DNA from 3 places in the Bradyrhizobium sp. CCBAU 051011 genome. Region 1 is predicted to be linked to each of the others. Evidence: predicted binding sites of a transcription regulator. Region 1 holds the regulator's gene; each other region holds the start of a gene.
What was found. Region 1 encodes LexA, which represses DNA repair genes until DNA is damaged. Its sites were predicted from a motif close to TGTTCNNNNTGTGTTCNG; they were not measured.
Positions count from the first base shown of each region.

Region 2: a site for LexA is predicted at 5,300-5,317, ahead of ACH79_RS12595 (helicase-related protein). Genes of this name have one in related genera too.
Region 3: a site for LexA is predicted at 4,662-4,679, ahead of ACH79_RS19925 (DUF3072 domain-containing protein). Genes of this name have one in related genera too.

Region 1 covers NZ_CP022222.1:7,202,449-7,209,289, reverse strand. Annotated here, with positions in the region: gene ACH79_RS33990 (ComEC/Rec2 family competence protein) at 1-1,663, shown strand, start outside; gene ACH79_RS33985 (hypothetical protein) at 1,671-1,907, opposite strand; gene ACH79_RS33980 (hypothetical protein) at 1,992-2,414, opposite strand; gene lexA (transcriptional repressor LexA) at 2,643-3,344, opposite strand; gene glp (gephyrin-like molybdotransferase Glp) at 3,541-4,752, opposite strand; gene ACH79_RS33965 (HAD family phosphatase) at 4,779-5,405, opposite strand; gene ACH79_RS33960 (hypothetical protein) at 5,531-5,839, shown strand; gene ACH79_RS33955 (NADH:flavin oxidoreductase/NADH oxidase) at 5,893-6,841, shown strand, end outside.
Region 2 covers NZ_CP022222.1:2,656,751-2,663,591, reverse strand. Annotated here, with positions in the region: gene ACH79_RS12610 (CarD family transcriptional regulator) at 1-443, opposite strand, end outside; gene fdxA (ferredoxin FdxA) at 859-1,197, opposite strand; gene ACH79_RS12600 (RNA-binding S4 domain-containing protein) at 1,321-1,590, opposite strand; gene ACH79_RS12595 (helicase-related protein) at 1,670-5,131, opposite strand; gene ACH79_RS12590 (DUF3108 domain-containing protein) at 5,677-6,567, opposite strand.
Region 3 covers NZ_CP022222.1:4,203,619-4,210,459, forward strand. Annotated here, with positions in the region: gene ACH79_RS43035 (hypothetical protein) at 56-223, shown strand; gene ACH79_RS19900 (hypothetical protein) at 1,187-1,666, shown strand; gene ACH79_RS45150 (hypothetical protein) at 1,706-1,978, opposite strand; gene ACH79_RS19910 (alpha-amylase family glycosyl hydrolase) at 1,866-2,669, shown strand; gene ACH79_RS19915 (glycosyltransferase family 4 protein) at 2,741-3,892, shown strand; gene ACH79_RS19920 (globin family protein) at 3,991-4,425, opposite strand; gene ACH79_RS19925 (DUF3072 domain-containing protein) at 4,714-4,926, shown strand; gene ACH79_RS19930 (DUF3072 domain-containing protein) at 4,936-5,091, shown strand; gene ACH79_RS19935 (AraC family transcriptional regulator) at 5,456-6,535, shown strand.

The DNA of each region.
Region 1 (6,841 bases):
TTTCAGCCGCGACATGTTTTTCGCCGGCATCGGCGCCTCCGGCTTCGTGATGGGCGCGATCAAGACCGCCGAGCCGCCGGAAGCCGGCGGGCTGCGCCTGCGCTATTCGGCGTTCATGCAGGGCCTGCGCGACACCATCGATGCGCGGATCAGGACCACGCTGGAAGGCGACCAGCGCGCCATTGCCACCGCGTTGTTGACCGGGCGGCGCGATGCGATCTCACCGCCGGTGAACGATGCGATGTTCATCTCCGGCCTCGGCCACGTGCTGTCGATCTCCGGCTACCACATGGCCGTTGTCGCCGGCGTCGTGTTCTTTGCGGTGCGGGCGCTGCTCGCCCTGTTCCCTGCGCTCACGGTCGGTTACGCCATCAAGAAATGGTCGGCGGCGGCCGCGCTCGTCGCCGCCGCGTTCTATCTGTTGCTATCCGGCGCCGAGGTCGCGACGCAGCGCTCGTTCTTCATGACGGCGGTGGTGCTCATCGCCGTCATGGTCGATCGCCGCGCGATTACGTTTCGCACGCTGGCGGTCGCCGCCCTGATCGTGCTGACGGTCGCGCCGGAAGCGCTGGTGCATCCGAGTTTCCAGATGTCGTTTGCGGCGACGCTCGGGCTGGTGGCGCTGGTGCAGATCGGCATGCCGCGCCTGTTCGCGACCGCCGATCATACCGCAACCGCCCGCGCGGCGCTGTGGGGCGGCCGCGAGATCACCATGCTGTTGCCGGCCTCGCTGGTGGCGGGGCTCGCGACCACGCCCTACGCCGCCTTCCACTTCCACCGGGTCACGCCCTATGGCGTGCTCGCCAATCTCGCGGCGATGCCGGTGGTGTCGGCGCTGGTGATGCCGGCGGGGCTGCTCGGCCTCGTCGCGATGCCATTCGGGTTCGATCGCCCGTTCTGGGCGATCATGGGCGTCGGCATCGACTGGATGATCGCTGTGGCGCAATGGGTCGCAGCGCTGCCCGGCGCGGTCGGCCGGGTGCCGGCGATCGGCATCGGGCCGCTGATCGCGGCGAGCCTCGGCATCATCCTGCTCGGCCTGTTGCGCACGCCGCTGCGCTGGTCGGGCGCGGCGCTGGTGCTGGCGGCGGCATTGTGGGCGGCGAGGGCGCCGCAGCCGGATATCCTGATCTCCGCCGACGGCCGCCATGTCGGCGTCCGCGGCCAGGATGGGAGGCTGCATCTGATGCACGCGGCCAAGGGGTCCCGGGACGTCTTCCTGCTGAAGGAGTGGCTGGCGGCGGATGCCGACGCGCGCACGGCAACCGATGCATCGCTCACGTCAGGCGTCTCCTGCGACGATTTCGGCTGCGTGATGCCGTCCGCCGGCGGCGGCCTGGTCGCGCAGGCGTTCAGGCCCGAGGCGCTGGCGGACGATTGCGAGCGCGCGGCGCTCATTGTGACCCTGCGGCAGGCGCCCGCTTCCTGCGCGGCTTCCGTGATCGATGCCGAGCGGCTGCGGCGGCAGGGCGCCATGACGCTGCGACGAGGCCGCGAGGGATTTGTCGTCGAGGCGGTGAAGCCGCGAGGGAGCGACCGCCCCTGGTGGCCGGCCGTTGCCGACGCGGGAGAGGTCGACGCCAACGTTCTGGCCCCGCGCGTCGTGCCGCCTCGCGCCGTCGATGCGACGCCAGCCGAGGCGGACCTTCAGGCGGAAGAGTAGGCGGATTTCAATGCTCGTCGATCGGGGGACTGGACGGATGGGCCGGTATCTCGAACGCGCCGAGGTGGAATTCCTCCGGCGCGTCGGGGGATGACGGCAGGTTGACCAGCGTGAAAGACGCTTCGGGGAATTGCTGCCAGATCGCGAGGTCTTCGGCCGTGATGGTGAGCCAGCCATATCTGAACATGTAACGTCCGGGCTCGGTGACGCGTCCAGCCCTTTGCCATGTGACTTTGTTGACCACCGGTTGCCCCCTCGGTGCCGAATTTTGAAAAACGCATCACCATGATCCGCCGGCCTGGACCGGCGGATCGCATCCACGTGGCGTCTATCCGGTCACGATCGAAGCGGCCGGACGTGCTTCCGTCACCTTCGGTGCGCGCTCGCCACCGGTCTGAACCACCGGCAATTGCAGCACGGTTGCGCGCTGGCCTTCGCAAAGCTGCGTCACCAGCACATGGCTTCCATCAGGAAATTCGATCGCGTCATGATGACGGTCGGCGACTTCGGGTTCGATCTGATTGAATTTGCCGACCCGCCAGTCGGTGGTTCGCGTCCAGATCCAGCGGTTGTCGTATTTGACGTCCTCGGCGAACGCCAGTTCGGTGCCGGGAAGCATGCAGACCGCCACTGCTGGCTCGCGTTCCGACGCAAAGCCGCGGGTCGATGTACCGCGGAACGTCGTGGTGATCAGCGTCTCGCCGACCTGGGCAGGCCGGGTAGCCACAGCATGCAGGCTATAGTCACACATCGGATGGCTCCCTCATTTGAGATAGCTGACCCGTGTCTTCAAGGAGGCACAGGCCCCTATCAGAGTGGACATGGCGCAGAGCCTTTTCTTTTTTCTGGGCAATTCTGCGACTGGCGCGCTGCGCCACATTCACAAACGCGCTAACGTGCCTTGGTTCCAATCGTTCAACAAAAAACCCCGGCGAAGGGCCGGGGTTCTTTTCCGTCATGTCCTCGGACGGCACACCGGTCAGTATTTGCGGTAAAGGCCGATCAGCTTGCCCTGAATCCGGACCCGGTTCGGCGGCAGGATGCGGACTTCATAGGCGGCGTTGGCGGGCTCCAGCGCGATCGAGGCGCCGCGGCGGCGGAAGCGTTTTAGCGTAGCTTCCTCCTCGTCGATCAGCGCCACCACGATGTCGCCGGTGTCGGCGGTCTCGTTGCGCTGGATCAGCGCCATGTCGCCGTCGAGGATGCCGGCCTCGACCATGGAATCGCCGCGTACTTCGAGCGCGTAGTGCTCGCCGGAGCCGAGCATGTCGGGCGGCACGCTGATGGTGTGGCTGCGAGTCTGCAGCGCCTCGATCGGCGTACCGGCGGCGATCCGGCCCATCACGGGCACCGCGACCGGGCGATTGCCGTCATCCTCGGCGGCGGGCAGGCTCACCGTGCGCTTGCCGAGCGTGCCTTCAATGACGCTCGGCGTGAAGCCACGGCGGCCGTTGCCGGCAGCCGCCAACTCCGGCAGCTTGATGACTTCAATAGCGCGGGCGCGGTTGGGCAGCCGGCGGATAAAGCCGCGCTCCTCCAGCGCCGTAATGAGGCGGTGGATTCCGGATTTCGAGCGCAGGTCGAGCGCGTCCTTCATCTCGTCGAAGGAGGGCGGTACGCCAGCCTCTTTCAGCCGTTCATTGATGAAACGCAGAAGTTCGTACTGTTTGCGCGTAAGCATCGCGAGCAATCCCCCGGTTGGCGTCGTCGTTTCGAATCTTCAGCGCTCGGATGGCGGGAGTCCCCAAACTCCCAGGCAGAGACACCAGCAGTCGAAACAAATCATGAACGGACACTATATGTTCGATATGTGTTCCGCAACCACTTAATTTCAGGTGAACGCGTCAGGGTTTCTGTCCAAGACGCGTCTTGAGGCGTCATTCCGGCAGCCGCAGCAGCTCGCAAGGCGCCCCCTTGGCGGCCGCCGGCGCGAACGGCGGACGTATCACTAATGCCTGTGCCGCAGCGAGATTCCCCAATAGCGACGAGTCCTGATGGTTCACCGGCACGGCGACCAGCGTGCCGTCTTCGCGCGCTTCGAGGCGTGCGCGCAGATAGTCCTCGCGCTGGTCGTTGGCGGCGAGGTCGCGGCCGAGCAGGGCGCTTTCTCTGACGTGATGAACGTGGTCGCGGCCCGACAATGCGCGAATCAGCGGCACCAGAAACAGGAAGCCGCAGACATAGGAGGAGACGGGATTGCCGGGCAGGCCGATCACCCGCATCGCGCCGAGCCGCCCGTGCATCATCGGCTTGCCCGGCCGCATGGCGATCCGCCAGAACGCCATGGCGACGCCCTCGGCCTCCAGCGAGCGCTTGACGAGGTCGTGGTCCCCGACCGAGGCGCCGCCCATGGTGATCAGGATGTCTGCGTCAGCCTCGCGGGCGCGGCGGATGCCTTGCGTGGTCGCGGCGACAGTGTCGGCGGCGATGCCGAGATCGATGACGTCGGCCCCCTCGGCCCGCGCCAGCGCCCGCAGGCCATAGCCGTTGGAATAGACGATCTGGCCAGGACCGGGGCTTGCCCCCGGCATCACCAGCTCGTCGCCGGTCGCGAGCACAGCGACCTTCGGGCGGCGGTGCACCGCTAGCTCCGGATAGTTCATGCCGGCGGCGAGCGACAGGTCGCGGTCGCCGAGACGGCGCCCGCGTTTGAGCAGGACGTCACCCTCGCGGAAGTCGACGCCGGCGGCACGGATGTGCCGTCCCCGAACGGCGGCTTCCGAGATGGTGATATGATCGCCGTCGGCTGCCGTGTCTTCCTGGATGATGACGGCGTCGGCGCCGTCGGGGATCACGCCACCGGTGAAGATCCGTACCGCCTCGCCCTGGCCGACCTTGCGCTCGAACGGCCGGCCGGCGGCGACCTCGCCGATCACCTTCAGCCGCGCGCTGGCGTCGGCGGCATCGGCCGCACGCACCGCATAGCCGTCCATTGCCGACATCGCCAGCGGCGGCTGCGTCCGCCGCGCGGCGACGTCGCGCGCGAGGATGCGATGATGGGCGGCATCGAGGGCCACCATTTCTTCGGGCAGCGCTTCAGCGCCGGCAAGGATCGCAGCAAGCGCATCGGCGACAGGCATCAAGGCCACGGGCAGACCTCCGTCAAATTCCAGCGCTAGATTCCAAGCGCAGTCAGTGCCCTAGCCACGTCATCCGTCGATGTCACGTGGATGGCAGAAAGGCCGCGCGCCCGCGCACCTTCGATATTGGCGGCCGAGTCGTCGAAGAACAGAATCCGCGACGCCGGCACGCCGATCGCCTTTATCACGTGATCATAGGCCTCCGCGTCGGGTTTGCGCAAACCGATGCTGGAGGACAGGAAGATCTCGCGGAAATGGCCGAGCACGCCGGCATAGGCCTGCGAAAAATGCGCGACATGAGCCGGATTGGTGTTGGAAAATGCATAAAGCGGCAGGCGCTTGGCCGCGCCGGCCAACAGCGGTGCGATGCCCGGCATCTCGCCGGTGAAGATCGCGTTCCAGCCTTCGAGGAACTGGGCGTCTGTAATGCCGATGCCGAGCGATTGCCGCAGGTTCGCAAAGAACGCGGCGTCGTCGATCCGGCCGGTCTCGTGATGCTTGAAACTGTCGTTGACGACAAAGCGGCTGGTAAGGTCTGCAGGCGCGCAGCCCGCATGCCCCGCCCAGCAGGTCATTACCTGATCAAAGCTGATATCGAGCACGACACGGCCGAGGTCGAACAGCAAGGCGTCGACGGAATGGGGCGCTGGCGGCAAATTCATGGCAGTCGTTTACAAAACTGGACCGGCCTCGGCAACGGCCACGGCGATTTGCGTCCAAGCGTAATCCGGCGCTTAAGCCGCTGCGCGAGCTGTGCTAAGCGTGGGGTCAAACAGGGAGTGGTGGCATGAAAATCCTGGGTAGAATTTTGGGCGCTGCGGCTGCGATCGCGTTGCTCGCCGGACCGGCTGCGGCCCAAAAAGGCCCCGCCAGATATGGCGAGGAGGACAAGCCCAAGACGGGGGCGGAGATCGCGGCCGAGAAGGACGCCGAGCGGGCCTACAAGCGGTCGCTCGGCAATATCCCGGAACAACAGAAGGGCAGCGATCCCTGGGGAACGATGCGCGGCGACAACAGCGCACCAAAGGCCGACAAGGCGGCAGCGAAACCGAAGGCCAAATCCGCCGATACCAAAACCGGCACCAGCGCAAAGTAGAAGACACATCCCGGCGCCGTGCCGGGACAATGATGTCCGCGAGGCAGGCAGGCATGACGGAAACGCTGCTGTTTTCCCCGATAACGATCCGCGGCGTCAGCTTAAAGAACCGCATCGTGGTGCCGCCGATGCATCAATATTCGGCCGAGAAGGGCTTTCCGACCGACTGGCATCTGATGAATGCCGGCAAGTTTGCCGCCGGCGGGGCCGGTCTCGTCGTCGTGGAATCGACCAAGGTCGAGCGGCGCGGCTGCGGCACCGTCGGCGATCTCGGCATCTGGGACGACAAGTTCGTCGCGCCGCTCGGCCGCCTCGTCCAATTCATCAAGCAGCAGAACGCAGTCGCCGGCATTCAGCTCGGCCATTCCGGCCGCAAGGCGCGCGCGAGCCGGCCGTGGGCGGGCGACCGCCCGCTGCAGCGGACGCCCGATATCGAGGATTGGGACGCGTGGCAGCCGGTGGCGCCGAGCGCGATCGCCCACAGCGAGAAATGGCCGGTGCCGCGCGCGCTCGAAACCGGCGAGGTGAAGGACCTGGTGCAGGCCTGGGGGCAGGCGGCGCGCCGCGCGCATGCGGCGGGCTTCGACGTGCTGGAGCTGCACGGCGCCCACGGCTACCTCGTGCATGAGTTCCTGTCGGAGCGATCCAACCAGCGTACGGACGAATATGGCGGCTCGGAAGCGGGCCGCATGCGCTTCCTGATCGAGGTGACGGAGGCCGTGCGCGCGCACTGGCCGGACCACAAGCCGCTGTTCGTCCGCCTGTCGGTCGAGGACAATGCCGGCTGGGGGCCGGAACAGAGCGCGCGGCTGGCACAGATCCTGAAGACCAAGGGCGTCGACGTCATCGACTGCTCCTCCGGCGGCATCTCTGAGACGGCGCCGATCCTGGGCAAGGAAATCAAATACAGCTACCAGGTGCCGCTATCGGAATACGTCCGGCGCCATGCCGAGATCATGACCATGGCGGTTGGCCTCATTATCCATGGTGACCAGGCCGAGC
Region 2 (6,841 bases), 4.5 Mb from region 1:
ACGCGGGCACGGCCCTTGAGCGTCTCCAGCGCCTTCTTGACCAGCGCCGGCTCGGACAGCTTGCGCATGCCGACATTGGCGACCTTGGCGGTCGGCACGCGGAGCGTCATCTTGTCCTTCATGAAATTGATCACGAACAGCTCGAGCTTGGCGCCTGCGATCTCCTGTTCCTCAATGGCCAGGATCTGGCCGACGCCGTGAGCCGGATAGACCACGAATTCATTGGCCTTGAAGCCCTGACGCTGGGTCACGACCTTCTTCGGTTCCTCGACGCGCGGCGCGGCCGCAGCGGCCGGCTTGTGGGCGGGAGCCTTCGGCGCAACGGCAGCCTTCGCAGGAGCGGCCTTCACAGGGGTCTTTGCGGGAGCCTTGGCAGCAACTTTCGGGGCATTGGTCTTCGAACCCGTCGCTTTCGCGGCGGTCTTGGCAGTCTTTTCTGGCATCGCGCTTCTTTTGTTCTTTGAGGACTTTGTGGCCGAAACCTTCCTGGCAGCCTTTACGGACGCCTTGGCACGGCCCTTGGTTGCGCTGCGGCTGGCCGGAGCGGCTTTTTTCGTGGTCTTGGAAGCACTCTTTTTACGCGTTTTCTGTGACACAGCCTGCGCGCGGAACTGCCACGCCCCTGTTCGATTTTTACGGGTCACCCACCGGGGCCACAGGTTACGCATGGCCAGGATCGGCTTGTAATGTGCCCAATATAGCACATTTTCCGCAAAAATCAATGATTTACGCCGGGTTCCGGGCCCTTACGGGGCCGTTCCCGTCATAAGTCCGCTAACAGGGTTAAATCCAACAAGCTGGTTCGGTTCAGATTGGGGCCGGAATCAGGCCCAATGAGCCCTTAACTTATCCACAGGCTTAATCGCCGGAGCCGGGCTCCTTGGAAAAATATTTCTCGAACTTGCCCTCGACACCTTCGAATTCTTTCGCGTCCGGCGGCGCTTCCTTCTTCTGGGTGATGTTAGGCCAGCTCTTGGCGTACTCGGTGTTGACCTCGAGCCACTTCTCCAGGCCCGGCTCGGTATCCGGCTTGATGGCGTCGGCGGGGCACTCGGGTTCGCAGACACCACAGTCGATGCATTCGTCGGGATGGATGACCAGCATGTTGTCGCCCTCGTAGAAGCAGTCGACGGGGCAGACCTCAACGCAGTCGGTATATTTGCACTTAATGCAGGCTTCAGTGACGACGTAAGTCATCCAACGCTCCGAAACGGATCAGTTTTCCGGGGTTTGCGTAGCGCATGCGGTGCGCTGCCGCAAGTGAAGCAGCACGCCGCTGGCAGCCGTTTTTAAGGCCTCCTGCGGGCCCGCTTCACATAGTTATTGTTTGGCGTTCTGCAAATCCTCGTAGAGCACGCGCGCAACCGTGGCGTCGCCACGCCGCTCGGAAAATCCCACGATTTTCAGGACGCGCACGCTGTGATCCAGTGCGATCGTCAGGACGTCGCCGACCTTTATCGAATGGCCCGGCGATTTTTCGCGCACGCCGTTGATACGGACGTGACCGGCTTCGACGAGGGCGGCAGCGGAGGTGCGGGCCTTCACCACCCGCGCGTGCCACAGCCATTTGTCGAGACGCTGCCGCTCCAACTTCTCTCTCGAAGTCTATCCTTTTGACGCGTTTTGTTGGACCGCGAACCGCTGCCCACTTCGCTCGAAAACGCTTTGGCTATTCCTTTCGGCCGGCGAGCTGTTCCTTCAGCGCCGCCAGCTTGGCGAACGGCGAATTCGGATCGGCCACGCGATCGCGCTCGCGCGGGTTCGCGCTGGTCGCCCATTGACGGTGCGAGGGACCAGAGTCGCGCTTGTCGCGACCGCCCTTGTCGCGTCCGCCGAAATCACGGCCGCCGCGTTCCTTGTCGCGACCACCCTTGCGCTCGCCCTTGTTGCGATCGAACTTGTCGCGGCGGTCCTCGCGATCACGGCCCTTGCCTTCAAAGCGCTCGCGGGAGGGACGGTCCTGACGCGCCTCCGTTGCCGGCGCGCCCTCTGCAGCCGGAGCCGCTGCAGCATCGGCCGGCGCGCCCTCGCGCGGCTTTCTGAATTCGTTGTGGCGACGTCCGCGGCGATGGCGCTGCTCGCGCTGCGCACCCTCACCGCCTTCGCCGCTGGCGGCCTGCGCGCCCTCGCGATGATGGCGCTGACGGTTGCGGTCGTGATGCGGACGGCGCTCGTCGGAACGCCCGCCCGGCCGCCAGACTTCGACGAGTTGCGGCTCGGCCGGCGTCTCGGATTTTGCCTCAGCCTTGGTTTCAGTTTCAGGCTTGGCCTCAGTCTCAGGCGCGGCTTCCGTTTCAGACTTGGCTTCAACGGCTTCAGCCGGTGCCTCGGCTTCAGCAGGCGCTTCGCTCGCGGTCAAAGGCTCGGCAGCGGCTTCCGCGGCGCTGGTGACTTCGGCCGTCTCCTGTTCCGGCGGCGCATCCAGGATCGCAGCCTCCGCCGGCGTTACCTCGGCGGGCGCCGGCTCTTCCGCAGCGAACGGCGTCACGTCAGGCAGCAGCGAGGCCGACGATACCGGCTCGCTCATGACCGGCTCGCTCATGACAGGCACTTCCGCCGCGACTTCCTCCGCCAGCGTCTCTGCCGTTACTTCAGCGCTCGCCTCGACCGGCGGCGTCTCTGCAGAAACCGTCTCGACAACGACTTCCGGCGCGGGCTTCGGCGGCAACGGCGGGCGCTTGTCCATGCGGTAGCCGAGCGCGCGCAGGATCGAGGCGAAATCCTCGCCGGCCGAACCGGTGAGCGAGGTCATCGCCTGCGTCACCACGAAGCCGCGGCCATCGAACGCGCCGGCCGGTTTTTCGCCGGGCGACGTCTCGCGCCACGCCAGCGCAGGACGAATGAGATCGGCGAGACGTTCCAGAATATCGACGCGCACCGCGCGCTCGCCGCACTGGCGATAGCCGAGCACGCGATAGGCATCGCGCGGCAGCGCCTTGTCCACGGGGAACGAGGTGCGGCCCGAGCTTGCCAGATGCTGCGCGCCCGACAGCGCGGACATGTCGACATTGTCCTGCTTCTCGGCCCACAGCAGCGACGCCAGCGCGCGCGCCGCGGGCTTGAGCAACGCGGGGAAGTAGATGTGATAGGCGCCGAAGCGCACGCCGTATTTGCGCAAGGTCGCGCGCGAGGCCTGGTCGAGATCCTTCATCTCCGAAGAAATCTTCGATCGCTCCAGCACGCCGAGCGCTTCGACGAGCTGGAACGCGATGCCGCGCCCGATGCCGGTGATGTCCTCGGCCTTCGAGAGACCGAACAGCGGACCCAAGAGCTTTTCGATATGCGTCTTCAGCCACAGATCGAGCCGCGCCTGCACGGCTTCGCGCGGCGCGCCTGACAGCCGCTCATCGGAAATGATGCGGATACGCGGATGCAGCGCATCGTCGGCGGCGACGAGCTTTGCCACGGCATCGCCGGTCCAGCGGATGGTGCCGTCGGAGGTCAGCACGAACTGATCGTCGGGCGCTGCCGAGAGTTTTCCGGCGCGCGCGTCGATCTCGCTGGCCAGCACCTGTTGCGCCGCGGCCTGCAACGCCTTGGCGTCCGAGCCGGCTTCCGCCGCATCGGGTGCAAAGGTAAATCCATCGAGCCGGCCGATCGCGTGGCCTTCCACAATCACTTCGCCGGTCTTGCCAATTTCCGTATTCAAAACACTGTTCTCCCGCAGGCGGCGCATCAATACACTGGTCCGCCGGTCAACGAAACGCTCCGTTAGACGTTCATGCAGCGCATCGGATAATTTATTTTCGACCTCCCGGGTGATCCCCTGCCAGTGATCGGGGTCATACAGCCAGTCCGGGCGGTTGGCGACGAAGGTCCAGGTGCGGATTTGCGCAATCCGGCCCGACAGCGTGTCGATATCGCCGGTGACGCGGTCGGCCTGGTCGACCTGGGCGGCGAACCATGCGTCCGGTATCCGACCTTTCCGCATCAGGAATGCATAAAGCGTAGTCACGAGCTCGGCATGGGCAGCCGGCGCGATCTTGCGGTAATCCGGGATCGCGCAGGCGTCCCACAGCCGTTCCACGGCAGCCGCACCGTGGGCCATGTCCCTCACCTCGCCGTCGCGGGCGGCGTGATCGAGCACGCGCTGGTCTTCGGCGATCGGCGCGCGGGTCAACACCTCGTGCCCCGGCGGCAGCGCCAGCGACACCTGCAGCGCGCCGAGCGAGGAGAAGTCGAGCTTCGAATTCCGCCACTGCAGCATTTTGACGCTGTCGAAGGTGTGGTTCTGCAGCGCGTTCACCAGTTCAGGCTCGAACGGCGCGCAGCGTCCCGTGGTGCCGAAGGTGCCGTTGCGGGTGGCGCGCCCGGCGCGGCCGGCGATCTGCGCGAACTCGGCGGGCGTCAGCCTGCGGAACTGATAGCCGTCATATTTGCGGTCGGAGGCGAAGGCAACGTGATCGACGTCGAGGTTCAGCCCCATGCCGACAGCGTCGGTGGCGACGAGATAATCGACGTCGCCGTTCTGGAACATCGCCACCTGCGCATTGCGTGTGCGTGGCGAGAGCGAGCCCAATACGACGGCAGCGCCGCCGTGCTGCCGGCGGATCAACTCGGCGATCGCATAGACTTCATCGGCCGAGAACGCGACGATTGCCGTGCGCCGCGGCTGGCGCGTGATCTTGCGGTCGCCGGCGAATTCGAGCTGCGAGAGCCTTGGCCGCGTGATGATGGACGCGCCCGGCAGCAGCCGCTCGATGATCGGGCGCATCGTCGCTGCACCCAGCAGCAGTGTCTCGTCGCGACCGCGGCGATGCAGGATGCGGTCGGTGAAGACATGGCCGCGCTCGAGATCGGCGGCGATCTGGATTTCATCGACGGCGAGAAAACTCACGTCGAGATCCCTGGGCATTGCTTCGACCGTCGACACCCAGTAGCGCGGATTCTTCGGCTTGATCTTCTCCTCGCCGGTGACGAGCGCGACGCTTTCAGTGCCCGCGCGATCGGCGATCTTGTTGTAGACCTCGCGCGCGAGCAGGCGCAGCGGCAGGCCGATCACGCCGGACGAATGCCCCAGCATCCGCTCGATCGCCAGATGCGTCTTGCCGGTATTGGTCGGCCCGAGCACGGCGGTAACGCCCGCGCCGGGCGCGCGTTCGGTTGCGAACGTGGAAGGAGAGAAAGCCATTCTGTGCAGGTGTTTCTTAAAAATTCCGCCGCTTCAACCGTCATTGCGAGGAGCAACGCGACGAAGCAATCCATTCTTTCTTTGCGGCCCGATGGATTGCTTCGCTTCGCTCGCAATGACGGGAAACTGTTTCACTTTGCGACGGTGATGCGGTCGCGGCTTAAGCTCTGGAACGAGTCTGGAACGAATCGCGTCCGAATCGCTGACTCCTCCCGAGACCCGATACGTTCACCGCAACATCTCGCGCTGACACGCCCGGGGCGGCACTAGATCAAGTTTACGCGGGCTCCACAAGCAACGGTTTCGGGACCAATTTCTTAAGGCACGGAGTCGAATCAGAAGTGGTCAGGAGTCAACATGATTCATGCGGGTTGCGTCGACTTCGCCGCGACCGAGCTGCGCCCCCTCGCCCCGCCCTTCGCGGGGAGAGGGCCGGGGTGAGGGGCTGTCTCCGCGAGTCCCGCTATGGAGACAGCCCCTCACCCGGATTGCTCCGCAATCCGACCTCTCCCTGCAAAGAGCGGGGCGAGGTGACTTCAAAGGCTTCAATTCGTCTTCGCTACCCGTGGCGGCGTCGCGGTCGTGACAAACGACGTCGCCTCCAGCATCGCCAGGCCAAACGGCGTCGGGATGGTCATGCGGAAGGGAACCAAAATCCGGGTTCCCACGATCGGCACGAGGGTGACCTCCATCTTTCGCTCGGTGGCGAGATATTTGATCACGGGGCGATCGGGGATGTAGCCCGCGACCGGCGTGAAATAGATGGCGCAGACCAGCGCCGGCCCGTGATAGCCCTTGTCGGCCTTCACCGTTTCCATGCGCTTGTAGTCGAGCTTGAGGTCGTAGCGCAGCCTTCCGTCGAAAATCCCAGTGCCAGTGCGGCAGGAATCCGGGCTCAGCACCTCGGCATTGCCCGGCACGCGCAGCATCGAGCCGGTCATGGGATCGAGCACGCCCTTGCGGTGCGCCTCGGTAACGGGAATGCGGTCGGCATCGACCGGCGGCGCCGGGTCGATCGAAAAATCCTTCACGCCGCCGTTCGCCAGCGAAATCCGGATGGTCTCGGATTTCTTCTGCGTGGTGGTGGTCGCGGTATAGGAGTTGGGGACCAGCGCGCCGTTGAGGATCCGGCCGACGCTCGCGCCGGAACCGCTGCCGCCGGAAAACGCCTTCAGAAGCCCCGCGGTGCCGCCCTGGGCGGTGGCGGCATACATGTCGTCGCCGATTTCGATGGTCCAGGTGCCCTTGCCGACCGGAATGCCCGCCAGCGTCGCCTCATATTGCGCATCCAGCCGGCCCTGCGCCAAAGCTGCCTGCGGTGCCAGCCAGAGGGACGCGGCGGCGCACAGGCCGAGCGTGAGCCTGGTGAGGGATGAAGGGGTTTTGCGGCTGGTCAATTCCTGCAGGTCCCGGGATCGGCGCAAGCTATTGTTCATTTAGGCAAAAATATCCCGCAAACAACGCGTGTTTACGCGAAAACACGCTTCACACGACCCGGTATAAGCGCCGCCTCCGGCGGCCGAGGGTCTCAATCGCGAAAGCCATGATGTCGGCGCGGATTGCGCCCTTTATAAGGAGGGCTTAAACCGCTGGAACCCCTTATATTCCGCCCCATTCCGCCCCGCGCGGGCGGCAAAAACCTTGACCCCGTGGCCGTCTCCCCCTATACGTCCGCGGTTCCTGGAAATGGACGCGATTTTGGACCCCCGC
Region 3 (6,841 bases), 3.0 Mb from region 1:
CAACTGGTGCAGCCGCGTAATGGGTGCGGTAAGACAAGTAAATAACGAGGGCACGATGCAGGACATACTGGCTCATCTGGAAAGGCTAAGAGACGTTGCCGAGTGCGAGCGAATTCTCGTGAAGAAGTGCGAACTGTTCGACCGGCTAGCGGCCCATCTGACGCAGCTAGCATGCGAAGTCGAGCAGGCGATCTTGGAAAAAGGGAAAAAGGTTGGCGAATAGTCCCGAGCGGTCGATTGAGGCTACAGCCGTCTTGAGATGAGAAACCCAAGATGGCTACGTGGCGCGTTAATCATTGGTGTGATGTTCAACATGGTCCATTCGCGCTATCACTCGATTGCCCTCATTACGGCTCCGGCTCGCGCGATTGCAGACCAATTGGCGCATGACGAAACCGCGCTATTGATTGGGATGATGGAGATAGGATGGCGAGGTTACTATTTGCTGCGGTATTCGGAGTTCTTGCCTCGCAAGCTAACGCCGCTCCGCTTGACGATGCTAGCTACCTAAAGGGTCACTACATCGCTGATGTGGGCGAACTGGAAAAGGTGTCATGCCCTGTCGGTGGCAGATACGACTGCCTAGCGTTCCCCTCCAATTTGTACAAGCTGAACGGTCAGTGTCTTCAAATTCCTAGCTATTACGGCGAAGGTTCGCGCAACACTACGTTCCTTGCAGTGGATGTATCGACCAAGAGGCCATCAGCGTTCGTGGTTGAAGGAATTCTCGCAGTGTGCGCAAGTACCCCATTCTTCAGTACGACTGTCCCATTCTCTTTTAGGGCATCGCCATCATCAGCATTGCCGAGCGAGCCAACGGCAGTGCAATTCACGCTCGAAGGCGTGAAGTTTCTGCGAGGCGATAGGGTTGCGCGGCGGCGTGCCTGATCCTGAGTGCAAGGTTTGCTTTGGCATCGGTTGGGTCTGTGGAAACCATCCCAACAGAGCTTGGTCTGAAGAGCTTGGCTGTCGGTGCGGTGCGGGCATGCCGTGCGAGTGTGTCCGCGCTGACGGGCTTGAGGAGCCCTGACGTCACCCAAGTCCTCGAAGTCCCCCGTCAAACACAGCATTAGCGCCGTGCGGTCGTAACGAGCGGCCTATATTATGATGTTTGAATATTAAGCCGAGTGATATTATCGATGCTTGTCCATTTGGAACAGGACAGGCAAACCATGCGGCCCGCCCCATGAAACCGCGCTCCGCCTTTATCTTCGCATGCACGGGCCTGGCCATGTTGATATCTGGCTGCCTGCCGGTGTCGGCCGCAACACGGCATATCGTTCTCCTTTTCGACGAACGGGTGGAATTGCCCGGCCTGTCGCTACTAGAGGCCGAATTAGTCCGAACCCTTCGGTCCAATTCCAACGAGCCGATTGAGGTCTATCACGAAGCGATGGATTTGTCGCGATTTAGCTCAAGCTCTTACCGGACGCTCCTGCGGGATTTCCTCCACGCCAAATATGCGGACAAGAAGATCGACGTGGCAATCGCCGTCATGGCCCCCGCGTTTGATTTCTTGTTGGCCAATGGTGATCTGACTTTCCCCGGGACACCAATTGTGTTCAGCGGATTGGATAGACAGCAACTTGCCAATCGCTCCCTGCCGCCCAACGTGTCTGACCTACTTCTGGGACGGAAGGACGCAGGAAGCGGACGAGGTTTATGAATGCTCCAAAGAAAGCGCTATCAGAGCGCTTGAAGGCCGTTAGCCCCTCCAAAAGTCCTTGAACCTTGTCGGCGATAACTGGGTGTACCTCACGGTATGCTGAACGTCCTTGTGGCCGAGATAGGCTTGCAGAGCGTGGGTGTCATGCCCTTGTTGGCCAGCGCGAACCCGCAGGACATTACAGGCCCCAAGTGAGAAGTTGCTGCTCGCCTTTACAGGGTCCCGCCTGATCCGTGCCACGGCCATTCGCTCCAGCCCTACCGACTTCGCGATCTGGCTCGTGTTCATCGCTCCCTGGCTGGCGAGAGTCATCACCGTTCTGAATTGCTCACGGCTGATGGGCAATCACGACCGTCCGCGCCTCGCAACTCGAATCGGGCCCGACCAGGCCCGCGTCGCCGCAATGCTTTTGATGACATTGCGGGGAACACCGACGCTCTACTATGGTGAGGAGATTGGCATGAAGCAGGCGGCTATTCTGCCCGAACAGATTCGGGACCCGTTCGAAAGGAACGTTCCAGGCATCGGTATTGGTCGCGACGGATGCCGCACCCCGATGCAATGGGATGGCACCAAGTGGGCCGGGTTTTCGGACGTTGACCCCTGGCTGCCAATAGCTGCCAACTTTCGTGATGAAAATGTGAACAGTTACCGAAAGGATAAGGGTTCGCTCTATTGGCTATATCGTCGGCTGATCGATTTCCGGCGCAATCACGTTGCTCTTGCAGAGGGCTCGTATAAGCCCCTGATGGCCAGCGGCGAACTTCTGCTGTTCTGTCGTGAGCTGCGGGCCGAGCGAGTGTTAATTGCGCTCAACATGGGATCTGAGCCTATCGCAGTCTCATTTCCTGATAAAAGATCGTCTGGGCGCGTTCTTCTATCTTCATTCGCCGACCGCGAGGGGGAAGAGGTGAGGGCCAGTTTCGATTTACGAAGGATTGCTCCTGAAAGTGGATGCCGAACACGCTCGCCAATTAGGAACATAAAGCACATTGACAATTAGGAACATAAAGCAACATTGAATGTTGGGTCCCTCGCTAGACACACCAATTTTAGTGCATGGGTGAGAAGGAGATGAGGATCGCTCAGATTGCCCCCCTGATGGAGAGCGTGCCCCCAAAGCTCTACGGTGGGACTGAGCGGATCGTTTCTTACCTTACGGAAGAGTTGGTCAAGTTAGGTCATGACGTTACGTTATTCGCCAGCGGTGACTCCGTAACTTCAGCAAAATTGGTGAGCTGCGTTCCGACCGCTCTGCGGCTGGACCCCAAAGTATATGATGTCATTCCGTACTACATGCTCATGCTCGACCGGGTGCGGCGTCAGTCACACCAATTCGATATTCTTCATTTCCATATAGACTATTTGCACTTTCCACTTTTCCGGGACATGTCCTCGCGCGTTCTGACCACTCTTCACGGCCGGCAGGATCTCCCTGATAACAAGCCGATTTACATTGGTTTTGATGAAATGCGTTTGATCTCAATTTCCGAGAGCCAGCGAATCCCAATTTCAAACGCAAACTTCGCGGCAACGATTTACCACGGGCTCCCTGGAACGGATCTTAAGCTGACCCTGCGTCCTCAGGGCGGTTATCTTGCGTTTCTTGGTCGCATTGCACCGGAGAAGGGTCCAGAAACCGCCATTCAGATCGCACGATCTGCCGGTATTCCACTTAAAATAGCGGCGAAGATCGATCGGGTGGACGAACAATACTTTCGCGAACGAATCGCTCCATTGCTGGATAAACCGGGCATCGAATTCATTGGAGAAATCAACGAGCATCAGAAAGCGGAATTTCTGAGTCAGGCCTCCGGTTTGCTATTTCCGATTGATTGGCCGGAGCCATTTGGCTTGGTAATGATAGAGGCTATGGCATGCGGAACGCCGGTTCTCGCTTTCAATCGAGGCTCGGTGTGTGAAATCATCGAGGACGGCAAGACAGGTGTCGTGGTCCAGTCGATGGACGAGGCCATCAAGAGATTACCCCATCTTTTGACTTTGGACCGACGGAGAATCCGGCACGAGTTTGAGCGGCGTTTTTCGGCTCAACGAATGGCCCATGATCACGTTGGCCTGTATCAAAAGCTGTTGAAGGGCGAGCGCGAGTGTCTCCTTCAAGACGCTTTTAAAAGCGATGCTCTCGGAAACGCTCAGCAAGTGATCAGCCGACGTCTGCTATTCAATGATCAAGGTGGCGCGGTGCCGCTCATTAAAGATCATTGACCTGTCGCATCGGCAATACTTCGCGGGCCAGCACTTTAGACCATATTTTTGGCAGGGGCGTCCGCCGGCTCTTGTTTTTCCTTTTCAAGTATTTGCAGCTATGCATGCGCAGCCCGTTCCAACTCACTAGCCGCCGCGTTGCGCATGACCTCTGCTACGGTGCCGTAAGCAGCGGCCCATGCGGACTTCGCTGCGGGTGTCCAAGCCTCTTTCAGGCCCTGCTCCAGGGTCCAGAGCAATGCTGCGCCAACAATATCGTAGTGCTGATCTCTTACTCCATATCGAACGTGATTTCTGCCAAGCGCCTCCAGCGTCGGCACTAATGACGGGAGGTTATCGACACCGTTAATGACGGCGGCCAAAGCTTGCACCAGCTTTCGACGCTGTTCCTTCATGTCCGCGTTTTGGAACAGTCGACGCAGCGATGGATCGAGTGTGAAAAGTCTGTCGTAAAACAGAGTGGCTGCGGGATCGCCAATCGAGACGACCATGGCCCAAGTTGTCTTGAGAAGTGCCTTGGTTTCAGGAGACATGATATAGCTTCCAATTCTGATTGTTCAGTTGAGCATATGCAGATGTGTGCTGAGCGAGCCCGCGAAGGTTCGAGCGGGCGTCATGAATTGTTGAGATCGGCGCGTTCTAATTCAGTGATAGCGGCGTCGTTGCCGCCGGTTCTGGATCAACTCCTCCGCTCGCTGCACAGCCGTCTCACGAACAATGGCGTCGATAATGTGCGGCGGGCCGCCTCCATCATACGCCCGTAAGCCGCAGGAACATCTAGCGAACAGATGCGTTAGCCGCTTCAACAACGAGGCGTCACCATGAGTAATTCAAAGACGGAACCGACCGACAACACGAAGAAAGATCCCGACGAGTGGGTCTCCGGCGATCACCCGATGACTGGCGCACAGGCGTCGTATCTGAAAACCCTGTGCGAGCAGGCCGGCCCCCCCGAGCTTTACGACGACAATCTAACGAAAGCCGAAGCATCGAAGTTGATCGACGAGATGCGCGAAAAGGCTGACGTCAAATAGGAGAGTGTCATGGAAGAGCCGATGATGACCGAGGCGCAGCGGGACGAATTGAAAAGTCTCTGCCAAAAAGCGAACGTGCTCGATAAATCAGGTGAGTTGCTCACGCAGGAAGGCGCGCAGCATTTTATTGATGATCTAAAAAAGCAAATGTCTGAGCGGGAATAGGTAAAGAAAAACCGCCAGAGAATAACTGCGTTTTCTAGCGGAGTCGTCGTCAATTATCGGGTGGTTGTAGTGACCGCACCCGACCAATGCTGCAAAACGTCAGAAAGTTCTTGCCAGGAGCGGACATTCGATCTCTTGGATGTCTCCCGTAAAGGCTCTGCGCTCCAGTGTGATACATAGCAGGGGCATGGACTGATGCGTCGGCGAGAGCTCATTGCAATAATTGCTGGCATCTGAGCATTGTCGCTCGCGGCGCGGTTAACGGGCTCTGTGGCGGACGAGCGCGCGGAACGGCGCTTCGACGGGCCAATCATTTGATCTTAGAGCCGCAAGGCACCACGAATAGACCCAAATCGGCGATTTCATGCCCTCCAGCCAAAGCGCGAGGCTTTACTCGATACCAAGTGCCACCGGAGCTATCGCACGGCTCGCATGCGCGCGGCTGCGCGAACTTGGTAAGGACCCTGCGGCCGTTATCGCAAAGGCAAGGGCAAGGCCCGAGCAGGTCTATGATGACGCCATACGACTTGAGGTCCCCAAGCAAATCAGGATCCTGGAGTTGGCATCCGAAGAACTTCAGGATGGACTCCTCGGATTTCACCTGGCCCGCAGTTTCGATCTCCGCGAGATCGGGTTGGTTTACTATGTGATCGCATCATCGGAACGATTTCCCGACGCTCTGCTGAACGCGAAGCGATATTGCACGGTCATGAATGAAGGAGTCCGCCTTCAGGTGGGACAGGATGACCGAACGGTCTCGATTGCACTCGACTATGTCGATATCGACAGGAAGTCAGACCGGCACCAGATCGAGTTCTGGCTGGTGACGATGGTGCGGATTTGCCGGCAAGTGACAGCCACTAGGCTGGCGCTGCGCCATTTGAGGATCAGACATCGGCGTGATGAGACGCCTGCGGAATTCAAGAGCTTTTTTGGGTGCGATGTTGAATTTTGCGCAGACAGGGATGAGATCATTTTCGCAGCGCCAGTGGCATCCCTCCCCATTGTTGGCCGTGACAACTATTTGAACGATCTGCTGCGGCGATACGCAGAGGCAGCACTCGCCGACCATCCGAAGGAGCGCGGGGCTCTTCGATCGGCCGTGGAGGGAGTTCTGCCGCAGCTGCTTCCACACGCCAGAGCAAGTATATCGAACGTCGCCAAACGGCTAGCCATGAGCACGCGAACGCTGTCACGCAAGCTCCGCGAAGAGGGTGTGGCATTTGCCGAATTATTGGAGGAGACAAGAGCAGTTCTTGCAAAGAGCTACCTTGCCGAGCGCGATCTGCCGGTCTCCGAAATTGCATGGCTACTGGGATATCGCGAGGTCAGCTCTTTCAACCACGCGTTCAAGCGTTGGACCGGTATGACGCCGCGGCAATTTCGTTTAGCCGTTGCTTCTCCCCAATCTACGAACACGCCGAAGGGAGGGCGAGGTGGCTAGGGTTTGCTGGCAGTCATAGCCAACTGAGGCGGTCTTGTGTCACAAGAACGCGACGTGATGTGGCTCGGCAGGCTGATCGTCATCACCAAACGATCAGCCATATGACGGCGATGCTCAGGCCGAAAACCGAAGCGAATGAAGCCAGGACAAGGAAATCGTACCGATCCATATGGGGCTATGGTCCTTAGCTGAGAAGGCCGCAGTCATTCGATACTTCGGCGACAATGCCTTAGCGATTGATCGGATCTATCTTGTATTTGAACGCCTATTTGTTGCGATTGTGCGCCAATTTCTTATGTGGCGGCC